DNA from 2 places in the Salipiger sp. PrR007 genome. Region 2 is predicted to be linked to the other one. Evidence: riboswitches for the same ligand, from Rfam matches in the RefSeq annotation. Region 2 holds a riboswitch; the other holds the start of a gene.
The links. A riboswitch is a leader RNA that binds a small molecule or an ion and turns the genes downstream of it on or off. The one in region 2 is predicted to bind thiamine pyrophosphate.
Positions count from the first base shown of each region.

Region 1: linked by a shared signal. The riboswitch ahead of thiD (bifunctional hydroxymethylpyrimidine kinase/phosphomethylpyrimidine kinase) and the one ahead of G0Q01_RS15015 (thiamine ABC transporter substrate binding subunit) in region 2 are both predicted to bind thiamine pyrophosphate.

Region 1 covers NZ_JAAGOZ010000010.1:8,371-18,810, reverse strand. The annotation lists gene tenA (thiaminase II) at 1-59, opposite strand, end outside; gene G0Q01_RS02620 (ABC transporter substrate-binding protein) at 56-1,003, opposite strand; gene G0Q01_RS02615 (HesA/MoeB/ThiF family protein) at 1,024-1,980, opposite strand; gene G0Q01_RS02610 (thiamine phosphate synthase) at 1,977-2,573, opposite strand; gene G0Q01_RS02605 (thiazole synthase) at 2,570-3,340, opposite strand; gene thiS (sulfur carrier protein ThiS) at 3,343-3,537, opposite strand; gene G0Q01_RS02595 (FAD-dependent oxidoreductase) at 3,521-4,489, opposite strand; gene thiD (bifunctional hydroxymethylpyrimidine kinase/phosphomethylpyrimidine kinase) at 4,494-5,294, opposite strand; TPP riboswitch at 5,339-5,442, opposite strand; gene G0Q01_RS02585 (Lrp/AsnC family transcriptional regulator) at 5,531-6,001, opposite strand; gene G0Q01_RS02580 (tryptophan 2,3-dioxygenase family protein) at 6,127-6,906, shown strand; gene G0Q01_RS02575 (amino acid ABC transporter ATP-binding protein) at 6,975-7,724, opposite strand; gene G0Q01_RS02570 (GntR family transcriptional regulator) at 7,775-8,425, opposite strand; gene G0Q01_RS02565 (ABC transporter substrate-binding protein) at 8,603-9,412, shown strand; gene G0Q01_RS02560 (amino acid ABC transporter permease) at 9,506-10,177, shown strand; gene G0Q01_RS02555 (aminotransferase class V-fold PLP-dependent enzyme) at 10,243-10,440, shown strand, end outside.
Region 2 covers NZ_JAAGOZ010000032.1:9,860-20,299, forward strand. The annotation lists gene G0Q01_RS15005 (methyl-accepting chemotaxis protein) at 1-758, shown strand, start outside; gene aroC (chorismate synthase) at 906-2,006, opposite strand; TPP riboswitch at 2,200-2,308, shown strand; gene G0Q01_RS15015 (thiamine ABC transporter substrate binding subunit) at 2,360-3,340, shown strand; gene G0Q01_RS15020 (thiamine/thiamine pyrophosphate ABC transporter permease ThiP) at 3,316-4,845, shown strand; gene G0Q01_RS15025 (ATP-binding cassette domain-containing protein) at 4,832-5,530, shown strand; gene G0Q01_RS15030 (cytochrome c1) at 5,619-6,407, opposite strand; gene petB (cytochrome b) at 6,425-7,768, opposite strand; gene petA (ubiquinol-cytochrome c reductase iron-sulfur subunit) at 7,781-8,356, opposite strand; gene G0Q01_RS15045 (outer membrane protein) at 8,598-9,260, shown strand; gene G0Q01_RS15050 (alkylphosphonate utilization protein) at 9,333-9,623, opposite strand; gene pssA (CDP-diacylglycerol--serine O-phosphatidyltransferase) at 9,635-10,393, opposite strand; gene G0Q01_RS15060 (phosphatidylserine decarboxylase) at 10,386-10,440, opposite strand, start outside.

The DNA.
Region 1 (10,440 bases), on a different contig from region 2:
CATGCCTCGCCCGCCTCTGTGCGCATCGCCGCAAAGGCGCGGCCGTACTCCCGAGTCATGGCCGGGTTCCTTGCGCGGTCACGTCGATGGCGATGGTCTCGACGGGGTTCAGCCCGTCGATCATGCCGCTGTCCTTGAGGAACGCCTCGAAGCGGGCATAGCGCCCCGCGTCAAAGGCCGCCGGCCGCAGCGCGAAGCGCGGCAGCGTGTCCTGCCAGGCGCGGGCGTTCAACTCGTCCTGCAGCTCGGGCGAACTGGCTGAGAAGACCTCCCAGCTTTCCTCGGGGTTGTTGATGATGAACTGCGTCGCCTTCTCGGTCGCGGCAAGGAAGCGGGCGATCTTGTCGGTGTCCATGCGGTCAGGATTGGCGACATAGATCAGCTCGTCATAAGAGGGCACGCCCTCTTCCTCGATGTAGAAGCAGCGGCCCGCGACGCCCTCGATCTCCATCTGGTTCAGCTCGAAATTGCGGAAGGCGCCGATCACCGCATCGACCTGCCCCGACATGAGCGATGGGGAGAGCGAGAAGTTCACGTTGATCATCTCGATATCCTCGGGCGTGATGCCATGCTCTCCCAGCATTGCCTGGAGCACGGCCTCCTCGACCCCGGCGACGGAAAAGCCGATCTTCTTGCCCTTGAGATCGGCAAGCTCCTTCACCGGGCCGTCTTTGAGCACCAGCAGGCAGTTCAGCGGCGTGGCGACCAGCGTCCCGACGCGCTTGAGCGGCAGGCCCTCGTGGATCTGAAGGTGCAGCTGCGGCTGGTAGGAGACCGCAAGATCGGCCTGACCGGCGGCGACGAGGCGGGGGGGCGCCGAGGGGTCTGCGGGGGCGACGATCTCGACCTCGAGGTCCTGTTCGGCGAAATAGCCCTTTTCCTGCGCGATCACGATCGGGCCGTGGTCGGGGTTGACGAACCAATCGAGCAAAAGGGTCATCTTGTCGGCCGCCAGCGCGGGGCTGGCGGTAAGAAAGGCGAGGGCGGTCAACAGGGATTTCACAGGGTGTCTCCTCCGGGGGATCATGAGGCAGAGGCCGCGACGAGAACGATCTCGCCGGGCCAGGTTTCGGCGACCTGTTCCGCGGCCCGCCAGGCGCGCAGGCCGGTCGCACAGCAAAGGGCCAACCGGGTGCCGGGGGCGGGCGGATGTGCCACCAGCGCGGCGGCGGTTGCCCGCGCGGCCTGCGGATGCAGGAGCGGGCCGTCGGGGCGCAGATCGATGATGTGGTCGCAGGGGCTCAGCTGGGCGGCGGCGACGAAGCGAAAGCAGGCTTCGGGTTCTGCCGCGTGGTCGAAGCGGAAGCTGGTCGAGCGCATCTCGAGACCATCGTAGCGAACCATCAGCCCGAGCGGCGATGGCGAGAGGCCGAGCAGCACGCTTAGCGCCATCTGCGCCTGCATTGCGCCGATGGTGCCGACCACGGGGCCGAGCACCCCGGCGGTGGCGCAGCTCGCGCCATTGCCCGGCGCGTCGGGGAACAGCGCCCGAAGCGAGGGCGCGCCGCCGCAGAAGCCGCCGACATAGCCGCCAAGCCCGAGCGCCGAGGCGCTGATCAGCGGCAGGCCTTCGGCAAGGCACAGGTCGCTCAGCAAGTAGCTGACCGCGTAGCTGTCGGCGCAGTCGAGCACGAGATCGGCGTGGCGGACCAGCTCGGGCGCGGTGGCCGGGGTCAGAACGTCCGGCACGGACTCGATGGTGATTTCGGGGTTGATCGCGCGGCAGCGCTCCGCGGCCACCTGCGCCTTGGGCCGGTCGCAGTCGGCCTCGGTGAACAGGGTCTGGCGGTGCAGGTTCGACAGGCTCACCACGTCGCCGTCGACGATGGTGATCTGGCCAACCCCCGCCCCGGCGAGCAGCGGAAGAACAGGCGCCCCGAGCCCGCCCGCGCCGACCACCAGAACGCGGGCCGCGGACAGCCGGCGCCGGCCGGACTCGCCCACTTCCGGCAGGATGGTCTGGCGGGCGTAGCGGCTCATCGGGTCGCCTCGAGCCACTGGCGGACGCGGGACTCCGGGTCGGTGTTCAGCGTGATGTCGGTGACCGCCGAGACGATGTCGGCCCCGGCCTCGAACACCCCGCCCGCGCGCTCGACCGACATGCCGCCGATGGCCACCAGCGGCACCGCACCCACCCGGGCCTTCCACTCGGTGACGCGCGGCAGCCCCTGCTGGTGCCATTTCATCTTCTTCAGGATCGTCGGGTAGACCGGGCCGAGCGCGACGTAATCGGGATCCATCGCCAGCACGCGCTCGAGCTCATCGTCGTCATGGGTCGAGACGCCGAGCTTCAGACCGGCGCGGCGGATCGCTTCGAGATCTGCGGTGTCGAGATCCTCCTGCCCGAGGTGCAGCCAGTCGCAGCCGAGGTCGATGGCCTCTTGCCAATAGTCATTGACCACCAGCACCGCCCCATGCGCGCGGCACAGATCGCGCGACAGGGCGATCTCTGCGCGGACGGTTTCCGGCGGCTGATCCTTGATGCGCAGCTGGACCAGCTTGACGCCGAGCGGCAGCACCCGGCGCAGCCAGTCCGAGTGATCGAAGATCGGGTAGAAGCGGTCGAGGTTCATGCGAGAAACGCCTTTCCGATAACGGGGGTCGAGGCTTCGGCCATGTCGCGGGCCTCGATTGGGTCGGCCTCATGCGCCAGCCGTCCCGCCTCGATCGCGCGCATCATGGCGCGGGCCATGGCCACGGGGTCGCCTGCGCGGGCGACGGCGGTGTTGAGCAGCACCCCGTCATAGCCCAGCTCCATCGCCTGCGCCGCATGGCTCGGCAGACCGATTCCGGCATCGATCACCAGCGGCACCTCGGGGAATTCCGACCGCATGGCGCGCAGCGCGTAGATGTTGTTGAGCCCGCGTCCTGATCCGATCGGCGCGCCCCAGGGCATCAGCACCTCGCAGCCCGCGGCCAGCAGGCGCTCACCGACGATCAGGTCCTCGGTGGTGTAGGGGAAGACCTGGAAGCCGTCCTCGGTCAGGATCTTCGCCGCCTCGACCAGCTGGAAGACATCGGGTTGCAGGCTGTCGGTGTGGCCGATCAGTTCAAGCTTGATCCAGCGCGTGCCGAAGACCTCGCGCGCCATATGCGCGGTGGTCACCGCTTCCTTGACGGTGTGGCAGCCTGCGGTGTTGGGCAGGATGAGAACGCCGAGCTCCTGGATCATCTTCCAGAAGGCGGCGCCCGCCCCCTCGGCGCCTTCGCGGCGCAAGGACACAGTTGCGACCCCGGCGCCGCTCTCGCGGAAGGCTTGCTCGAGGATCGCGGGGCTTGGGTATTGCGCGGTGCCCAGCATCAGCGGGTTGGGCAATTGGGTGCCGTAGAAGGGTTTCATGGTCATCCTCCCTGCATGGGGGCGAGAATTTCGACGCGGTCGCCGTCGTGTAGTGGATGCGAGGCGCGCAGAGCGGCCGGGACGAAGGTCTCGTTCACTGCCGTGGCGACCCGCCCGGAGACACCGCGTTCTTCGAGCAGTCCCGCGAGGGTCGTGGCGGCCACGTCGTGGGGCGCGCCGTTAATCACGATCTTCATCGACCATCTCCGTGTGAAGGTTGCTGAGGGCAAGATCGGCCACGCCGCGCGCCAGCGCGGGGGCCAGCAGGTAGCCGTGGCGATAGAGGCCATTGGCGTAGATCCGGCCGCCGATCCGGCGGATGCGGGGCAGGTTGTCGGGAAAGGCGGGGCGCAAGTCGACGCCGATCTCGAGCACCTCGGCCTCGCCGAAGGCGGGGCTCAGCGCATAGGCGGCGCTGAGCAGCTCGAGCATCGATCGCGCGGTGATCCGGCGGCGGTCTTCGCTCTCGATCATCGTCGCGCCCAGCATGTAGACGCCGCTCCCGCGGGGGACGATGTAGAGCGGGATGCGCGGGTGGAGCAGGCGCACCGGACGCGAAAGCGTCACGTCCGGGCAGCGGATCACCAGCATCTCGCCCTTCACTCCGCGCAGGTCGTGCAGGGTGTCGCGCGCGCTCAGGCCCCGGCAGTCGATGGCATTCTGCAGGTCCTCGGGCGCCTCGGTCGCGTGAAACGCCACGCCGCGCGCCTGCAGGTCGGCGTAAAGGTCGGCCAGCGCTTGGCGAGGGTTCAGATGCGCCTCGTCCTCGAAAAAGAGCCCCTTCGGGTAGCCATGCAGGTCAGGCTCGAGCTCGGCCAGCTCGGCGTCGACCTCGCGGAAGCCGGTGGTGCGGCGCGCAAAGCGGCGCAGGTCGGGCAGGTCGCGTCGCCCGGCGACGACCAGCGTGCCGCAGCGCGCCACCGTGGTACGCTGCTGCCACCAGCCGATCGCCTGCTGGCCGAGCCGGAGCACCGGCTCTTCGGCGTTTTCATATTCGCACCATGGCGCCAGCATGCCGCCCGCCCACCACGAGCAGCCATGCGGCCCGGGCGGGCCCGCCGGGTCGAACACCTGGACCTTGGCACCGCGCGCGGCGAGTTCGCTGGCCACCGCGAGGCCCGCGACGCCGGATCCGATGACCGAGAACATCGCCTCAGCTCCAGACATGGTGGAAGTGGTGCAGCGGCCCATGGCCGTGACCGACATTCAGCCCGTCGGCCGCCGCAATCGCCTGCTGGACGTAGCGGTGCGCCTCGGCGGTGGCCTCCGCGAGAGGCTGCCCCTTCGCAAGACCGGCAGCGATGGCCGAGGAGAGCGTGCAGCCGGTGCCATGGGTGTTGCGGGTGTGCTGACGCGGGGCGGTGAAGCTGGCCAGAACTTCGCCGCCCGAGATCAGGATATCCTCGCAGAGCGCGCCCTCGGCGTGGCCCCCCTTCATCAGGACAGCCTGCGCACCGCCCGCGCAGAGCGCCTTGCCCTGGTCGATCATCTCCTCCGCGGTGCTGGCGAGGGGCAGACGCAGCAACGCGGCGGCCTCGGGCAGGTTCGGGGTCACGAGGGTCGCACGGGGGGCAAGTTTCTCGCGCAGCGCCGCCACGGCGTCAGGGGCAAGCAGAGCGTCTCCGGACTTTGCGATCATCACCGGATCGAGCACGATGGCGCCGCCATATCCCGCGAGAGCGCGGGTCACGCAGTCGATGATATCCGGCGTCGCCAGCATTCCGATCTTGACCGCGCGCACGTCGAGATCGCTCAGCACGGCGCTGATCTGCGCCTCGATGATGTCTTGCGGGATGGCGTGCACGGCGGATACGGCGCAGGTGTTCTGGGCGGTCACCGCGGTGATGACGCTGGCGCCGTAGACACCAAGCGCGGACATGGTCTTCAGGTCCGCCTGGATGCCCGCGCCGCCGCTGCTGTCGGATCCGGCTATGGTCAAAGCGACATGCGCCAAAGGGTGCTCCTCCAAAAACAAGGGCACCGCGCATGGAAAACGTCCGATAGCTATAGACCGTTCCCTACGCCGGTATTGCCCGGATCAGGTTCGATGGGTTAGCGCGTTCGCGCCTCTCAGCCTTTTCGAGGCACCCCAACGGTACGCAAATGGGTAGCAACGCGACGGACCGAAGTCAAACCGGCTGGCACAATCTCGGTGCGCCCACGCCGCACCGTTGTTGCCGGTCGGGCCTTCTAACCCTTGTCGGGGCGCCGCGTCGCGAGATCAGCGAGGCTCTGATCGCGCTTGATCGCACGGGTGATCACGGAGGTCCGGGTGCGGATGACTCCGGGAAAGCGCGCGATCTCGTAGCGGATGAGAGTGTCCATCTCGGCCATGTCGCGGGCGATGACATGAAGGGCATAGTCGGCGTCGCCCGTCGTGGCGTGGCATCGCCAGATCGAGGGATGGCGCGTCACTTCGCGCTCGAATGCTTCCGCAGCTTCGAAATCGAGCGTCACTGTGATGTTGGCCTCGAGCCCGAATCCCAGGGCCGCTGGGTCGAGCACGGCCTTGTAGCCGGTGATCGCACCGGCCAGCTCAAGGGCCTTGACGCGTTTCCAGACCGGGGTTTTCGACATCTGCAGCCGGTCTGACAGCTCGGCGAAAGACAGGCGCGCGTCTGCTTCGAGGAGTCCCAGGATTTTCAGATCGACGGCATCCATTCGTTCTCTCCGATCCGCGAACGTGAGGTGATTCGTTCCCAAATTTCCCCGAAAATACGCGGAATGAGAATAATGATTTCCCAGATTAGGGGAACATGTCGGGATATCCAACAGTGGAGCTGCAGATGAAATCCCGCGCCGAGTATCACGAGATGATCGAGTCCCCGAAGATGCTGGACTATGGCGTCTATCTGGATGTGGCCAAGCTCCTGGATTGCCAGAAACCGCTGGCCGAGATGTGCAACGCCGACGAGCTGCAATTCCAGATCGTCCACCAGGTCGAAGAGCTTTGGATGAAGCTGATGGCCTACACGCTGGTCGACGTGATGGCCTACCTCGACGAAGGCAACACCCACCGGGTCGTGACACTCATGGGGCGGGTTCACCGTCTGATGCGGCTGATGACGGCGCAGCTCGATGTGCTGGAGACGATGTCGCCGCGCGAATACCAGGAAATCCGCCTGCAGCTTGGCAACGGATCCGGCCAGGAAAGCCCGGGCTTCCAGACGCTGCTGCGCATGCCCAACGATCTGTGGAGCGCCTACAAGGCGACCTATCTCGATGGCAAGGGGCTGACCGTCGCGGAGGTCTACGACGCCAAGTACGATCACGGCGAGAGCTATGTCGTCGCCGAGGCCCTGGTCGAGTATGATGAGCTGTTCCAGAAGTTTCGCGCCATGCACCTTTTCCTCATCCACCGGTCGATCGGGCTGGGGTCAAGATCGTTGAAGGGGCGCCCCGTGGGGCTGCTGGAAGCGGGCGCCAAGCACCGATTCTTTCCCGAGCTCTGGGATGTGCGCTGCGATATGACCGACGCGTGGGGCGCGAGCTACGGGGTCGTGCGCGAGGCCATTCACGACAAGCCGCAGAAGCCCGTCGTCGCCGGGGGCTGCCCGATGGGCTGAGGCACCGATCGGGCCTTCCCGTCGTCTCCTGCCTGCCGGTCAGGAGGCCGCCGGAGTACGCCGCCGGCTCAGTGGCCGAAGATCTGGCTCAGGAAAAGCTTGGTGCGGTCGTTCTGCGGGGCGCTGAAGAAGGGTTCCGGCGCATTCTCTTCGATGATCTGGCCGCGATCCATGAAGATGACGCGGTCCGCGACCTGCCGCGCGAAGCCCATCTCGTGGGTGACGCAGAGCATGGTCATGCCGTCCTGGGCAAGGCCAACCATGGTGTCGAGGACTTCCTTGATCATCTCGGGGTCGAGCGCCGAAGTCGGTTCGTCGAAGAGCATGATCCGGGGCTTCATGCAAAGAGAGCGCGCGATCGCCACCCGTTGTTGCTGGCCGCCGGAAAGTTGGCCGGGGTACTTGTTGGCCTGATCGGCGATGCGCACGCGCTCAAGGTAGTGCATCGCGGTGTCAATCGCCTCGCTGCGCGAGGCCTTGCGCACGGACATGGGTGCGAGGATGCAGTTCTCGAGGATCGTCATGTGCGGGAAGAGGTTGAACTGCTGGAAGCACATGCCGACTTCCGAGCGGATGCGACTGATGTTTTTCGTGTCGGAGGTCAGCTCCACCCCCTCGACGGTGATGACGCCCGCCTCGTGCGCCTCGAGCCGGTTTATGCAGCGGATCAGCGTGGATTTTCCGGAGCCGGACGGGCCGGCGATGACGATCCGCTCGCCTTGGTCAACCGTCAGGTTGATATCCTTAAGCACATGGAAATTGCCGTACCATTTGTTGAGGCCGGAGATCCGGATCGCAGGGGCAGGGGCCTTGGTCATCAGTCAGTCCTGTCGGAAAAGTCGGGAAATCGGGGTGTTTTCCTGCGCCGTCACGAGACGGGGTGCAGGCGCCGGTAGCTTTCTTCGCCCGCGAGGACGAAGCGCAGGAACAGCAATTCGACCTGAGCCCCGTTGCGCGTGGTGAAGGCCGAGACCATCTGCCGGTGGAAATCCACAAGCGTCTGGTGCGAGGCCGAGTCGTGCAGCGTCGCGAGGCGGACGCATTGGATTTGTGCGATGTATCGCAGGATGGTCTCGCGCAGGGCGGTGTTCGGCACCCCCATGATCCAGATCCGGCGGATGTCTTCCGAAGCGGCATAGAGCGCTTCCACATCGCCTGTTTCCAGCGTCCGTTCCGAGCGGGCGACGGCGGCGGCAAGGGCATCCAGATCCGCGTCCGTCAGCTCGGAGGTGGCGAGCGCCGCGGCGCGCGGCTCCAGCAGCCGGCGAAGCTCGAAGATCTCGAGGATTTGCGACTGGCTCAGGTTGGGCAGCGCAAAGCCGCGGGTGGTGCTTTCGAGATAGCCCTCGTGGGTCAGGCGCATGAGCGCGTCCCGCACGGGCATCCGCGAGACTGCGAATTCCTCAGCGATCGCGAGGTCGATCAGCCGATCTTCATGGGTGATCTCGCCGCGCTGAAGCCGCCCGAGGTAGGTCTCGTAGATCGCGTCCTTGATGTGACGCTTTGGGCGCTCCGTCATTCTGCGTTCCATGCCAAGCTGTATACTGATATTGAAGCCATTCTGGCCTTTTCTGCGCCATAGCGCAATAAATAAGCTTTAGACTTAAAGAAAATGTTTGAATCAGTATACGGATAGTGCAATCGGTAGTCACACAGAACGGCACGAATGTGCTTCACGCCACAACAGGAAGACACCATGACCCCCAGACGACAGACCCTTGCGGGCCTTGCCCTCGCCGCTTTCGCCGCCCTGTCGGCCGCGCCCGTGCTGGCGGCGGACGCGCTGAAGATCGGCTCCTATCCCGCCAACCCGCCGTGGGAATTCAAGAACGAGGCCGGTGCCTTCGAGGGCTTCGAGGTCGACATTGTCGAGGAAATCGCGGCGCGGCTCGGCACCACCGCCGAGATCACCGGCCTCGACTTCCGCGCGCTCTTCGTCGCCACGGCGTCGGGCCGGGTGGACGCGGTGATCTCCTCGCTGAGCATCACCGAGGATCGGCTGCAGGCCCAATCCTTCACCCAGCCCTATTTTTCGGGTGCGCTTGGCGTCGCGGCGAAGGCGGGCACGGACATCGCCGGGCAGGAGGATCTGCGCGGCAAGCGCATCGGCTCGATCGCGACGTCTTTCCCGGAAACCTGGATCAAGGAGCGTGAGGATGAGCTGGGGTACAAGTCCTACGCGAGCTACGATTCCACCGCGAACCTGCTCACCGATCTGCGCAGTGGCCGGATCGATGTTGCGGTGAACGACATCGTCGGCCTGCGCTATGCCTTCACCCAGGCCCAGATGGGTGACCTGAAGGTCGCCTTCGACATCCCGACAGGCGACAAGTTCGCGATCATGATGCCGAAGAATTCCGATCATCTGCAGGCGTTCAACGACGCCATTTCGGCGATGAAGGAAGACGGCACCATGGCCGGCATCTACGAAAAGTGGTTCGGCGAAGCCCCCGCCGAGGGCAGCCTGACGGTGACCCCGCTGCCGATCCCGACGTCCGCCGAGTGACACGCTGCCTTGGAAGGGCGCGCCGCGCCCCTCCATCCGCCCAGCGAGACGATGGACGCAGGCCGGACCGACCATGATCAACCGGAGCTAAATATGGAAATTCTCGATATTTTCTTCAATATCGATGTCATGAGGCGGGCCTTCCCGTTGCTCATGCAGGGGCTTGTCTACACGATCCTGCTGGGTGCGGCCTCGATCGTTTGCGGCGGAATCCTGGGCGTGGTCATCTGCCTGGTGCGGCTTTATTCGCCCAAGGCCCTGCGACTGCTGGCGACCTTCTACATCGACGTCTTTCGCGCGATTCCGGCGCTGGTCGTGCTGATCCTCGTCTACTATGCGCTGCCTTTCGCCGGGATCGTGCTGTCCTCCTTCATGGCGGCGACGATTGCCCTGTCGCTGATCCTCGCCGCCTATACCGCCGAGGTGGTCCGGGCCGGGATCGAAGCGGTGCCGAAAGGCCAGTTCGAAGCATCCGACGCCCTTGGCCTGTCGTTCGCGACCACGATGCGCAAGGTGATCCTGCCGCAGGCGTTTCGCATGATGATCCCGCCGCTGGCGTCCTATTGCGTGTCGATCATGAAGGACACCTCGCTGGCCTCCGTCGTGGCCATGGGAGATCTGCTCAAGCAGGCCACCGACGCGCAGGCCCTCTTTGCCAACCCGACGCCCCTGTTGCTGGCCGCGGCGCTTTACGTCGCGCTGCTCTGGCCGATGGTGCGGTTCACCGGCTGGCTGGAGCAACGTTTCAAGCGTGGGTACCGCTGAGCGGCGCTCCGATCCGCCCGGACCCTTCCTGCGCCGGGCCCAAATCTGAACTACAGGAGAGCATGATGGCCGAAGTCTCGGGCACCGGAGATGCATATTTTCTCTATCATTCCATCGGTCAGTACGATGGCAAACAGCAGGACATGACCGCCGGGCTCACCGAGTTCTCCGAGGTCTGGTCGGCCCCGAATGGCGCCCAATGGGGCGAGATCCTCGGCAAGCGGCAGCGGTTCATCGACCTTTGGGGCGATCTCATCCACGCG
Region 2 (10,440 bases):
CCTCCAGCGTCCGCGCCGCCGCCGACCGCGCCGAGGACGCCGACCGCCGCGTCGGAGAGGGCCGCCGCCGCGCCGAAGAGGGCGGCGCGGTCATGGAGAAGGCACTCGCGGCCATGGGCTCCATCGCCGCCTCCTCCGACCAGATCACCCAGATCATCGGCGTCATCGACGATATTGCCTTCCAAACCAACCTCCTGGCGCTCAACGCCGGGGTCGAGGCAGCCCGCGCCGGCGAGTCGGGCAAGGGCTTTTCCGTGGTCGCCTCCGAGGTCCGGTCCCTGGCACAACGCGCGTCGGAATCCGCACGGGAAATCAAGGCGCTGGTGTCAAATAGCTCGCAACAGGTCAAGGATGGCGGTCAACTCGTGGAACAGACGGGCACGGCGCTCTCTGACATCGTGCGCAATGTGAGCGAGGTCTCCGAACTTGTCGCCGAGATCGCCACCGCCGCCAAGGAACAGGCCGCCGGCCTGCAAGAGATCAACGTCGGCGTGGCGGAACTCGACAAGGTCACCCAGCAGAACGCCGCCATGGTCGGCGAGACGAGCACCGCCAGCGACCAGCTCAACAGCGAAGCCGACCGTCTGCTGTCGCAACTCAACCGCTTCTCGGGCGCGGAACTCTCCGACAGCTCCGAAGTCACCCCGCTGGCGGTGCCGATCGAGAACTTCGAGCCCGCGCCGCCGAGCGTGGGCCCGGCCACGCCCGCGCCTGCGAGGGCGGGGGCCGGGGATGACGTGAGCTGGGAAGAGTTCTGAGGTGCCGCGCGCCGGCCCACGGCGCCGCTCCTCAGAATGGCCGCAGCTGACGCGGGGGTGATGGCGCACCTTCGCCAGGCTGCGTCACATCGCTGGGGCGGCAGTCACGCCCGCAGGGATACAAAGCCAGATCGTCGTCGCCTGGGCTCAGCCGATATGCCCGCGGTTCGCGCCGATCTGGCCGCGATGCAGCAACAGGTGATCAAGGATCACGCAGGCCATCATTGCCTCGCCCACCGGCACCGCGCGGATACCGACGCACGGGTCATGCCGCCCCTTGGTGACGATCTCCGTCTCCTCGCCGCTCTCTGTCACCGTCTTGCGCGGGGTCAGGATCGACGAGGTCGGCTTCACCGCGAAGCGCACCACCACGTCCTGACCCGTGGAAATCCCGCCAAGAATGCCGCCCGCGTGGTTCGAGCTGTAAACCGGCCCGTCCGGCCCCATGGTGATCTCGTCGGCGTTCAGGGTGCCGGTCAGCGTGGCCGCCGCCATGCCTTCGCCGATTTCCACCGCCTTCACCGCGTTGATCGACATCATCGCCGCCGCGAGATCGGTGTCGAGCTTGCCGTAGATCGGCGCACCCAGCCCGGCCGGCACGCCGCGCGCCGTCACCTCGATCACCGCACCGACGCTGTCCCCGGATTTACGCAGCCCGTCGAGGTAGTCCGCCCAGCCCTCGGCCGCCTCGGCATCCGGGCACCAGAACGGGTTGCGGGCGATCTCCTCCCAGTCGAAGCGCGACCGGTCGATGGCTTGCGGGCCCATCTGCACCATGTAGCCGGTGATCTGCAGCCCCGGTGCCAGTTCGGCCAGCGCCGCGCGCGCCAGACCGCCCGCCGCCACCCGCGCCGCGGTCTCGCGCGCCGAGGAGCGGCCGCCGCCGCGATAGTCGCGGATGCCGTATTTCTGGAAGTAGGTGATGTCGGCATGGCCCGGTCGGAACTTCGCCGCGATCTCGGAATAGTCCTTTGAACGCTGGTCGGTGTTCTCGATCATCAGCTGCACCGGCGTGCCGGTGGTCTGCCCTTCGAACACGCCCGAAAGAATCTTCACCGCGTCGGGCTCGCGCCGCTGGGTGGTGTACTTGTTCTGCCCCGGCTTGCGCAGGTCGAGCCAATTCTGCAGCGCCGCCTCGTCGATCGGCACGCCCGGCGGGCAGCCGTCCACCGTGGCACCAAGTGCCGGTCCGTGGCTCTCGCCCCAGGTGGTCACGCGGAAGAGATGGCCGAAGGTGTTGAGGCTCATGGTCGGGTCTCCTGTGTCGTGCCGTCCGGGTGCAAGCTTGCGAAAGCCCGCGCCGCGGGCTCGCCGTTCAGGCCAGTCTGTTAGGCCAGAGCGGCCCATGCCTCAAGGGAATTGTCTCGCCGCACCCCGAGGTCGCGCATGGCCGGGCCCGAGGCGAATGACCTTGCCAGACGCCCCCACCCCGGCTAGGTCTTGCGCTACCTCGGGGTGCCGCCCGCGCAAGCGCCGGCTGAGATGCAAATCGCGAACCCGTTGAACCTGACCCGGTTAACACCGGCGGAGGGAAGGTCACGGCCCCGGGCGCAGCGCCCCTCGGCCCATCTTGCCCTCTCGCCGCAAATTTGGAGGATGCCATGAAGGCCATCAGTTTTGCAGCGGGATGTCTCTTTGCCAGCACGGCGCTGGCGCAGGAGCCCGTTCTGACCGTCTACGCCGGCGACTACGTCGTCTCGGAGTGGGGTCCCGGCCCGAAGATCGAGGAGATGTTCGAGGCGCGCTGCGGCTGCGACCTGCAGTTCAAGCCCGGCGACCTGCTGCCGCGCCTGCTGCTCGAGGGGGAGCGGACCGAGGCCGACGTGGTCTTCGGCCTCAACACCGACGTGACCAAGAGGGCGCGCGAGAGCGGCCTCTTCGCGCCGCATGGCGTGGACCTCTCGCCGCTGACCCTGCCGATCGACTGGACCGACGACACCTTCCTTCCGTACAACTACGGCGAGACGGCCTTCGTCTACGACAGCAGCCGTTTGCCTGAGCCGCCGCAGAGCTTCGACGCGCTGCTTGACGCGCCAAACGATCTGAAGATCGTCATTCAGGACCCGCGCAGCTCGATCTCGGGCCTTGCCATGGCGCTCTGGGTGCAATCCATCTACGGCGATAGGGCCGAGGACGCCTGGCGCAAGTTCGCCCCGAAGATCCTGACCGTCACCAAGGGATGGTCGGAAAGCTACGGGCTCTTCACCGACGGCGAGGCCGACATGGTGCTGAGCTACACCACCTCGCCCGCCTATCACATCATCGCCGAGGACGATCACAGCAAGAAGGCGCTGATCTTCCCCGAGGGCAACTACTTCATGGTCGAGCTGGCCGCGAAAGTGGCCACCAGCGACCAACCCGAGCTGGCGCAAGAGTTCATGGAATTCCTCCTGACCCCCGATTTCCAGCAGATGATCGCCACCGGCAACTGGTCCTTCCCCGCGGCCCTGCCGCATGATGAGTGGCCCGAGGGGTTCAAGGAGCTCGAGCTGCCGAGCAAGGTGCTGTTCTACTCCGAGGACGAGGCCGCCGCGCTGCGCGACGAGGCCATCGAGGCATGGCGTCGCGGCCTCTCGCAATAAGCGCCGCGCTGATCGCGGCAGGGCTGGTGCTGGCCCTGGTGCTCGGCCCGGTCGCCGCGGTGCTGGCCCGCGCCGGAGGCTGGGGCACGCTCGGCCCCGGCGACTGGCAGGCGCTGCGCTTCACGCTCTGGCAATCGCTGCTCTCGGCTGCCTTCTCGGTGGCGCTGGCGATCCCGGTCGCCCGCGCGCTGGCCCGGCGGCGCTTCCCGGGGCGCGGGCTGCTGATCTCGCTGCTGGGTGCGCCCTTTATCCTGCCGACCATCGTCGCGGTGCTGGGGCTGATCGCGGTCTTCGGCCAGAACGGCCTGATCAACGGCACCCTGCGGGCGCTCGGCCTGAAGGGCTTCAGCATCTACGGGCTGCACGGTGTGCTGCTGGCGCATGTCTTCTTCAACCTGCCGCTCGCGACCCGGCTGCTGCTGCAGGGCTGGCTGGCGATCCCCGCCGAGCGCTTCCGGCTTGCCGCTTCGCTGGGCCTCTCGCCCCGGGCCATGTTCCGCACGCTGGAAGCCCCCATGCTGCTACGCATCGCGCCCGGGGCCTTCGCGGTGATCTTCGTCATCTGCCTGTCGAGCTTTGCCGTGGCGCTGACGCTGGGCGGCGGGCCGCGCGCCACGACGGTGGAACTGGCAATCTACCAGGCGGCGCGCTTCGACTTCGACCTCGGCCGGGCGGCGCTGCTCTCGGTGATCCAGCTCGGCCTCGCGCTGGCGGCCGGGCTGGTGGCCCTGAGGCTCGGCACCGGCGGCGGCTTCGGGGCGGGGCTCGACCGGATGGTCACCCGCTGGGACGGGCGCACGGGCCTGTCCCGCGTCATGGATGCCGTATGGATCGCCCTCGCCGCGCTTTTCCTACTGGCGCCGCTCGGGATGGTTGTCGCGCGCGGCCTGCCCGGGCTGGCGCAGCTTGGCACGGGCTCGTGGGAGGCCGCGTGGAACTCGCTTGCCGTGGCGCTGGTCTCGACGCTGCTCTGTTTGGCCTGGGCGCTGCCCCTCTCGACCCGCTGGGGCGAATGGATGGGGCTCGTCGGTCTCGCGGTCTCGCCGCTGGTGCTGGGCACCGGGCTCTTCCTCATCGTGCGCCCCTTCGTCAACCCGCTGTCGCTGGCGCTGCCGGTCACCACGCTGGTCAACGCGCTCGTCGCCCTGCCCTTCGCCCTGCGCATCCTGCGCCCCGAGGCCGAGGCGGTGCGCGCCGACTATGCGCGGCTCGCGCAGGCGCTCGGGCTGACGCCGCTGGCCTGGATCCGGCTGGTGCTGCTGCCCCGCCTGCGCCGCCCGCTGGGCTTTGCCGCGGGTCTGACTGCAGCGCTGTCGATCGGCGATCTCGGCGTCATCGCGCTTTTTGCCGACCCCGAGCGGGCGACCCTGCCCCTGCAGGTCTACCGGCTGATGGGCTCCTACCAGATGGAGGCAGCGGCGGGGGCGGCGCTGCTCCTGCTGATCTTCAGCTTCGGGGCCTTCTGGCTCTGCGACCGGGGAGGCCGCGCCAATGCTGACGCTTGAAAATCTGCGCTTCACCGAGGGCGACTACAGCCTCTCGGCGAACTTCTCTCTCGCGCCCGGGCGCCGGGTGGCGATCATCGGCCCCTCTGGCGCGGGCAAATCGACTTTGCTCGACCTGATCGCAGGGTTCCTTGCGACAAAGTACGGTCGCCTGCTCTGGCGGGGGCAGGACATCACCGCCACCCCGCCCGACCGGCGCCCCGTGGCGATGCTTTTTCAGGAGAACAACCTCTTCCCGCACCTGAACCTTGCCCGGAACCTTGGCCTGGCCCTGCGCCCCGGCGGCGGGCGGCTGACGACGGAGGAGGCGCGCAAGCTCGAGTCGGCGCTGGAGCGCGTGGGCCTCGGCGGCCTCTCGGAACGCAAGCCGGGCGCGCTCTCGGGCGGGCAGCAGAGCCGGGCCGCGCTGGCGCGGGTTCTGTTGCAGGCCCGGCCCATCCTCGCCCTCGACGAGCCCTTTGCCGCGCTGGGACCGGCGCTGAAGGTGCAGATGCTCGATCTGGTGCAGGAGGTGGCCGGCGAACTCGGCGCGCTGGTGCTGCTGGTCAGCCACGACCCGCAGGACGCCCGGCGCTTTGCCGAGGAAACGGTGCTGGTCGCCGAGGGTGTCGCCCATCCCCCGGTCGAGACGCAGGCGCTGTTCGACGCCCCTCCGGAGGCGCTGCGGGCCTATCTGGGCCAGTAGTGCAGCCCGAGCCGGGTGGCTTGGCAGCGATTCCGAATCAAAAGGCCCCGCCAAACGGCGGGGCCTTCTGTTTCGCGTCAGCCGAGGCTCACTCCGGCTTGTGCTTGATCGGGCGCCAGATGCGCTTGTTGGTCAGGTACAGCAGCACCGACAGCAGCGTCAGGAACAGAACCCCGACGAAGCCCGCGTGCTTGCGCGCCATCATCTTCGGCTCGGCGGTCCACATAAGGAAGGCCGCCACATCCTGTGCCTCGTGGTGCAGCTCGTTCGAGTGCCCGTCGGCGAATTCCACGTCCTCGCCCGCGAGCGGCGGGGCCATGGCGATCCAGCCGGTCGAGAAGGCATGGTTTTCATAGAAGGTGGTGCCCGCTTCGACCTTGGTCTCGCCGGTGTAGCCGGTGAGGATCGAGGCGATGTACTCCGCGCCGCCCATACCGTTGAAAAGCTGCGACAGGCCGGTGCCGTAGGGGCCATGGAAGCCCGCACGCGCCTTGGCCATCAGCGACAGGTCGGGCGCGCCGACGCCGGTGTTCTCGGGGAAGTGGTCGGTCGGGATCGCCGGCCGGAAATCCTCGAGCTCGTCGTCGTAGACCTCGAAGTTCTGCGCCGCATAGGCGCGCACCTGGTCCTCGGGCAGGCCGGGGCCGCCTTCGTCACCAAGGGTGCGCAGCGGCACGAACTTCAGGCCGTGGCAGGCCGAGCAGACCTCGGTGAAGATCTGCAGGCCGCGCTGAAGCTGCGCCTGGTCGTAGGCCCCGAAGGGACCCTCGAAGGAGAAGTCATAGTCTTCGACATGGCCCCCCTCGCCGGCAGCGAAGGCGCCGCCGGTGAAGAGACCCAGGGCCGCGACGGCGGAAAGGGTGAGTTTCTTGAACATGGTCCTCAAGTCCTTTCTTACTCGGCCGGGTGCGACGCGGTCGCGCCCTTGTCCGAGGACGTGCCGTAATGCGCCTCGAAGTCTTCCTCGATGGTCGCGGGGGTCGGCAGCGGCTTCTCGATCACGCCGAGCAGCGGCAGGATGACGAAGAAGTAGCCGAACCAGTAGGCCGCGCCGATCAGCGAGAAGCTGGCGTAGGGTTCTTCGGCCGGCATGGCACCGAGCCACATCAGCGCGATAAAGTCGATCACCAGCAGCCAGAACCACCACTTGAACTGCGGACGGTACTTGCCCGAGCGCACCGAGGAGGTGTCGAGCCAGGGCGCCAGCGCCATGGCGATGATCGCGCCGAACATCGCCAGCACGCCGAAGAACTTCGCGTCGACGATGCCGCCGGTCAGGAAGGATGCAATCTGCACCACCCAGACTTCCGAGGTAAAGGCGCGCAGGATCGCGTAGAACGGCAGGAAGTACCATTCGGGCACGATGTGCGCCGGCGTCGCCAGCGGGTTCGCCTCGATGTAGTTGTCGGGGTGGCCGAGGTAGTTCGGCATGAAGCCGACGATGGCGAAGAACACGGCCAGGATCACCGCCAGGGCGAAGAGATCCTTGATCACGTAGTAGGGCCAGAACGGAACGGTATCCTTCTCGGCGTCGGCCTTCGAGGTGCGGCGCACTTCAACACCGGTGGGGTTGTTGTTGCCCGTGGTGTGGAAGGCCCAGATGTGCACGGCGACGAGGGCCGCGATCACGAAGGGCAGCAGGTAGTGCAGCGAGAAGAAGCGGTTCAGCGTGGCATTGTCCACCGCCGGCCCGCCGAGGAGCCAGGTCTGGATCGGCTCGCCGATGAAGGGAATCGCGCCGAACAGGCCGGTGATCACCGTCGCACCCCAGAAGGACATCTGCCCCCAGGGAAGCACGTAGCCCATGAAGGCGGTGCCCATCATCGCGAGGTAGATCAGCATGCCGATGATCCAGGTGATCTCGCGCGGGGCCTTGTACGAGCCGTAGTAGAGCCCGCGGAAGATATGCGCGTAGACTGCCACGAAGAACAGCGAGGCGCCGTTGGCGTGCAGGTAGCGCAGCATGAAGCCGCCGTTCACGTCGCGCATGATGTGCTCGACCGAGGCGAAGGCCAGGTCGACATGCGGCGTGTAGTGCATCACCAGGACGATGCCGGTGATGATCTGCAGCGCGAGGCAGAAGGTCAGAACGATCCCCCAGATCCACATCCAATTCAGGTTCTTGGGCGTGGGGATCATGATGGTGTCATAGAGAAGACCGACGATCGGCAGGCGCTTGTGCACCCAGCGCTCGCCGCCTGTCTTCGGTTCGTAGTGGTCGTGCGGAATACCAGCCATGGACGCCTCCCCTTATCCCAGCAGGACCGTGGTTTCTTCCACGAAGGAAGCCACGGGAACGTGAAGGTTCTGCGGCGCCGGACCCTTGCGGATGCGGCCTGCGGTGTCGTAGTGCGACCCGTGACAGGGGCAGAACCAGCCCCCCACGCCGCCCGCAGTGAAGTCACCGGCATTGCCCAGAGGCACGCAGCCCAGATGCGTACAAACGCCCATCATCACCAGCCATTCGCCGGCCTCGTCGAGGGTGCGGTTCTGGTCGGTGGCGTCGGCACCTGCCGCGACATTTTCGTTCCGGGCCTCGGTATCGACGAGCTGGTCCATGGTGACCGCGCGGGCTTCCTCGATTTCCGCTTCGGTCCGGCGGCGAATGAACACCGGCTTGCCCAGCCATTTCACCGTGAGCTGGGTGCCGGTCTCCACTCCGGACACGTCAACTCGAATGGTGCTCAGGGCCCGGACGTCGGCCGACGGGTTCATCTGGTTGACCAGCGGCCAGACGGCCGCGCCAGTGGCGACTACGCCGGCACCGCCGGTGGCGTAGAAGAGAAAATCTCTTCGGGTGCCTTCGTGATCTTCTGCTTGTGACACGGGGTCTTCTCCATTCCTCATTGGCCGGGTTCGCGGCCGGCCGACACGCAGATAAAGCCGCGCAGGAACGCAGCATTTCCGTTCGTTGTATTACCGACCCACCCTACGTCCGTAAAGCAAACATAACAGCTACATTGAAGGGAGTGCCGATGTGTCGCGGTTGAAACGCGGTGCAGACGGAAGATATTAGGCAGTTAAGACGCAAATCCTTTAACGAACTTTACCCGAGGGAGCCACGGCCATGAGAGCCCTGATTCTGCCAACCGCGCTGATTGCCACCGGGCTTGCCGCCCCCGCCTTCGCGCAGGATTTCGAAGCATCGGTCTACACCGGCTGGCAGACCGCCCCGCACAGCCGCATCTCGGGCGACATGCCCGGCACCGGCGACAGCTTTGACGAGCTCATCGGCTGGGAAGGCAAGTCCTTCGAGATGCCGCCCTACTGGGGTATCCGCGGCACATGGTGGCAGAGCGCCACCTTCGGCTGGGCGCTCGAGTTCACCCACGCCAAGGTCTACGCCAACGAGGACGATCGCGACGATGCCGGTTTCGAGACGCTGGAATTCACCGACGGGATCAACATCCTGACCGTGAACGCCATGCAGCGCTGGCCCGAGCATTGGGGCAAGCTGACGCCATTCGTCGGCGCCGGTCTCGGCATCGCGGTGCCGCACGTCGAGGTGGCCACCACCGATGGCTCCGATGACACCTTCGAGTACCAGTACACCGGCCCGGCGGCGCGGCTTCTGGCCGGCGTGAGCTACCCGATCAACGACACCTGGTCGGTCTACGGCGAATACCAGTTCACCTACTCGTGGAACGAGGCCGATCTCGACGAGGGCGGCACGCTGGAAACCGACATCAAGACCAACGCGCTGAACGTCGGCGTCTCGATGAAATTCTGAGCCGCGGACCGTCCGGAACGACAAAGCGCTCCCCTCGGGGAGCGCTTTTCTTTTGCCACCACCGCTCGGGCGTCAGCGCTTCTTGACGAACTCGGTGCGCAGCACGAGACCCTTGATGGTGTCATGCCGGCAATCGATCTCCTCGGGGTTGTCGGTCAGCCGGATCGAGCGGATCACCGTGCCCTGCTTCAGCGTCTGCCCTGCGCCCTTCACCTTGAGGTCCTTGACCAGCACGACCTGGTCACCGTCGGCGAGCAGGGTCCCTGCCGCGTCGCGCACCTCGATCACGGCCTCTGCGGCGACGTCCGAGGCGGGCTTCCACTCGCCGCTTGCCTCGTCGTAAACCCATTCCTCGTCCGACATAGCGGCTCTCCTCAACTCGTGCGCCGCTTGCGCGGCAGCATGATGATCACCGCCGCCACATAGGCGACGCAGACCAGCGCAAGGCTGATCCAGGCGTAGGTCAGTACGGCGGCGCCGACAAAGGCGACCCCGACCAGCACGTATTTCACGTTCTGCCGCGAGATGCGGGTGGTCTTGAACGACCATGTCGGGATGCGGCTGATCATCGCGAGCCCCGACAGCACCAGCCAGGCGGCCAGCACGAGGTCCGGGAACAGCGGCCCGGCCCCGAGCCCGAAGCTGAGGTACATCGGCAGCATCGCCAGCAGAGCGCCCGCAGGCGACGGCACGCCGGTGAAATAGGCGTTGTCATGCGCCTTGTCCTCGGACTTGCGCATGACGTTGAAGCGAGCCAGACGCACCACCGCGCAGACGGCGAAGACCAGCACCGCGATCCAGCCAAAGTTGCGGCTGTCCTCGAGCGCCCAGTTGTAGATCAGCAGTCCCGGGGCGACGCCGAAGTTCAGGAAGTCCGCGAGGCTGTCGAGCTCGGCGCCCATGCCGCTCTCGGACTTCAGCGCGCGGGCAAGGCGGCCGTCGAGCCCGTCGAGCACCGCCGCCAGCAGGATCAGCTGCACCGCCAGCTCGTAGGAGCCCTGCAGTCCGAAGCGGATCGCTGTCAGTCCGGCGCAGATGGCCACAACGGTCAGCACGTTGGGCAGGAGCTGGATCAGCGTCACCTTCTCGGCGGCGCGGGCCTTCGGATCCTCGATCGGCTGCTCGTCATTCATTCAGCGGGCTCCCGAGATCAGGCGTCAGGTTGGCAATGATGCTCTCG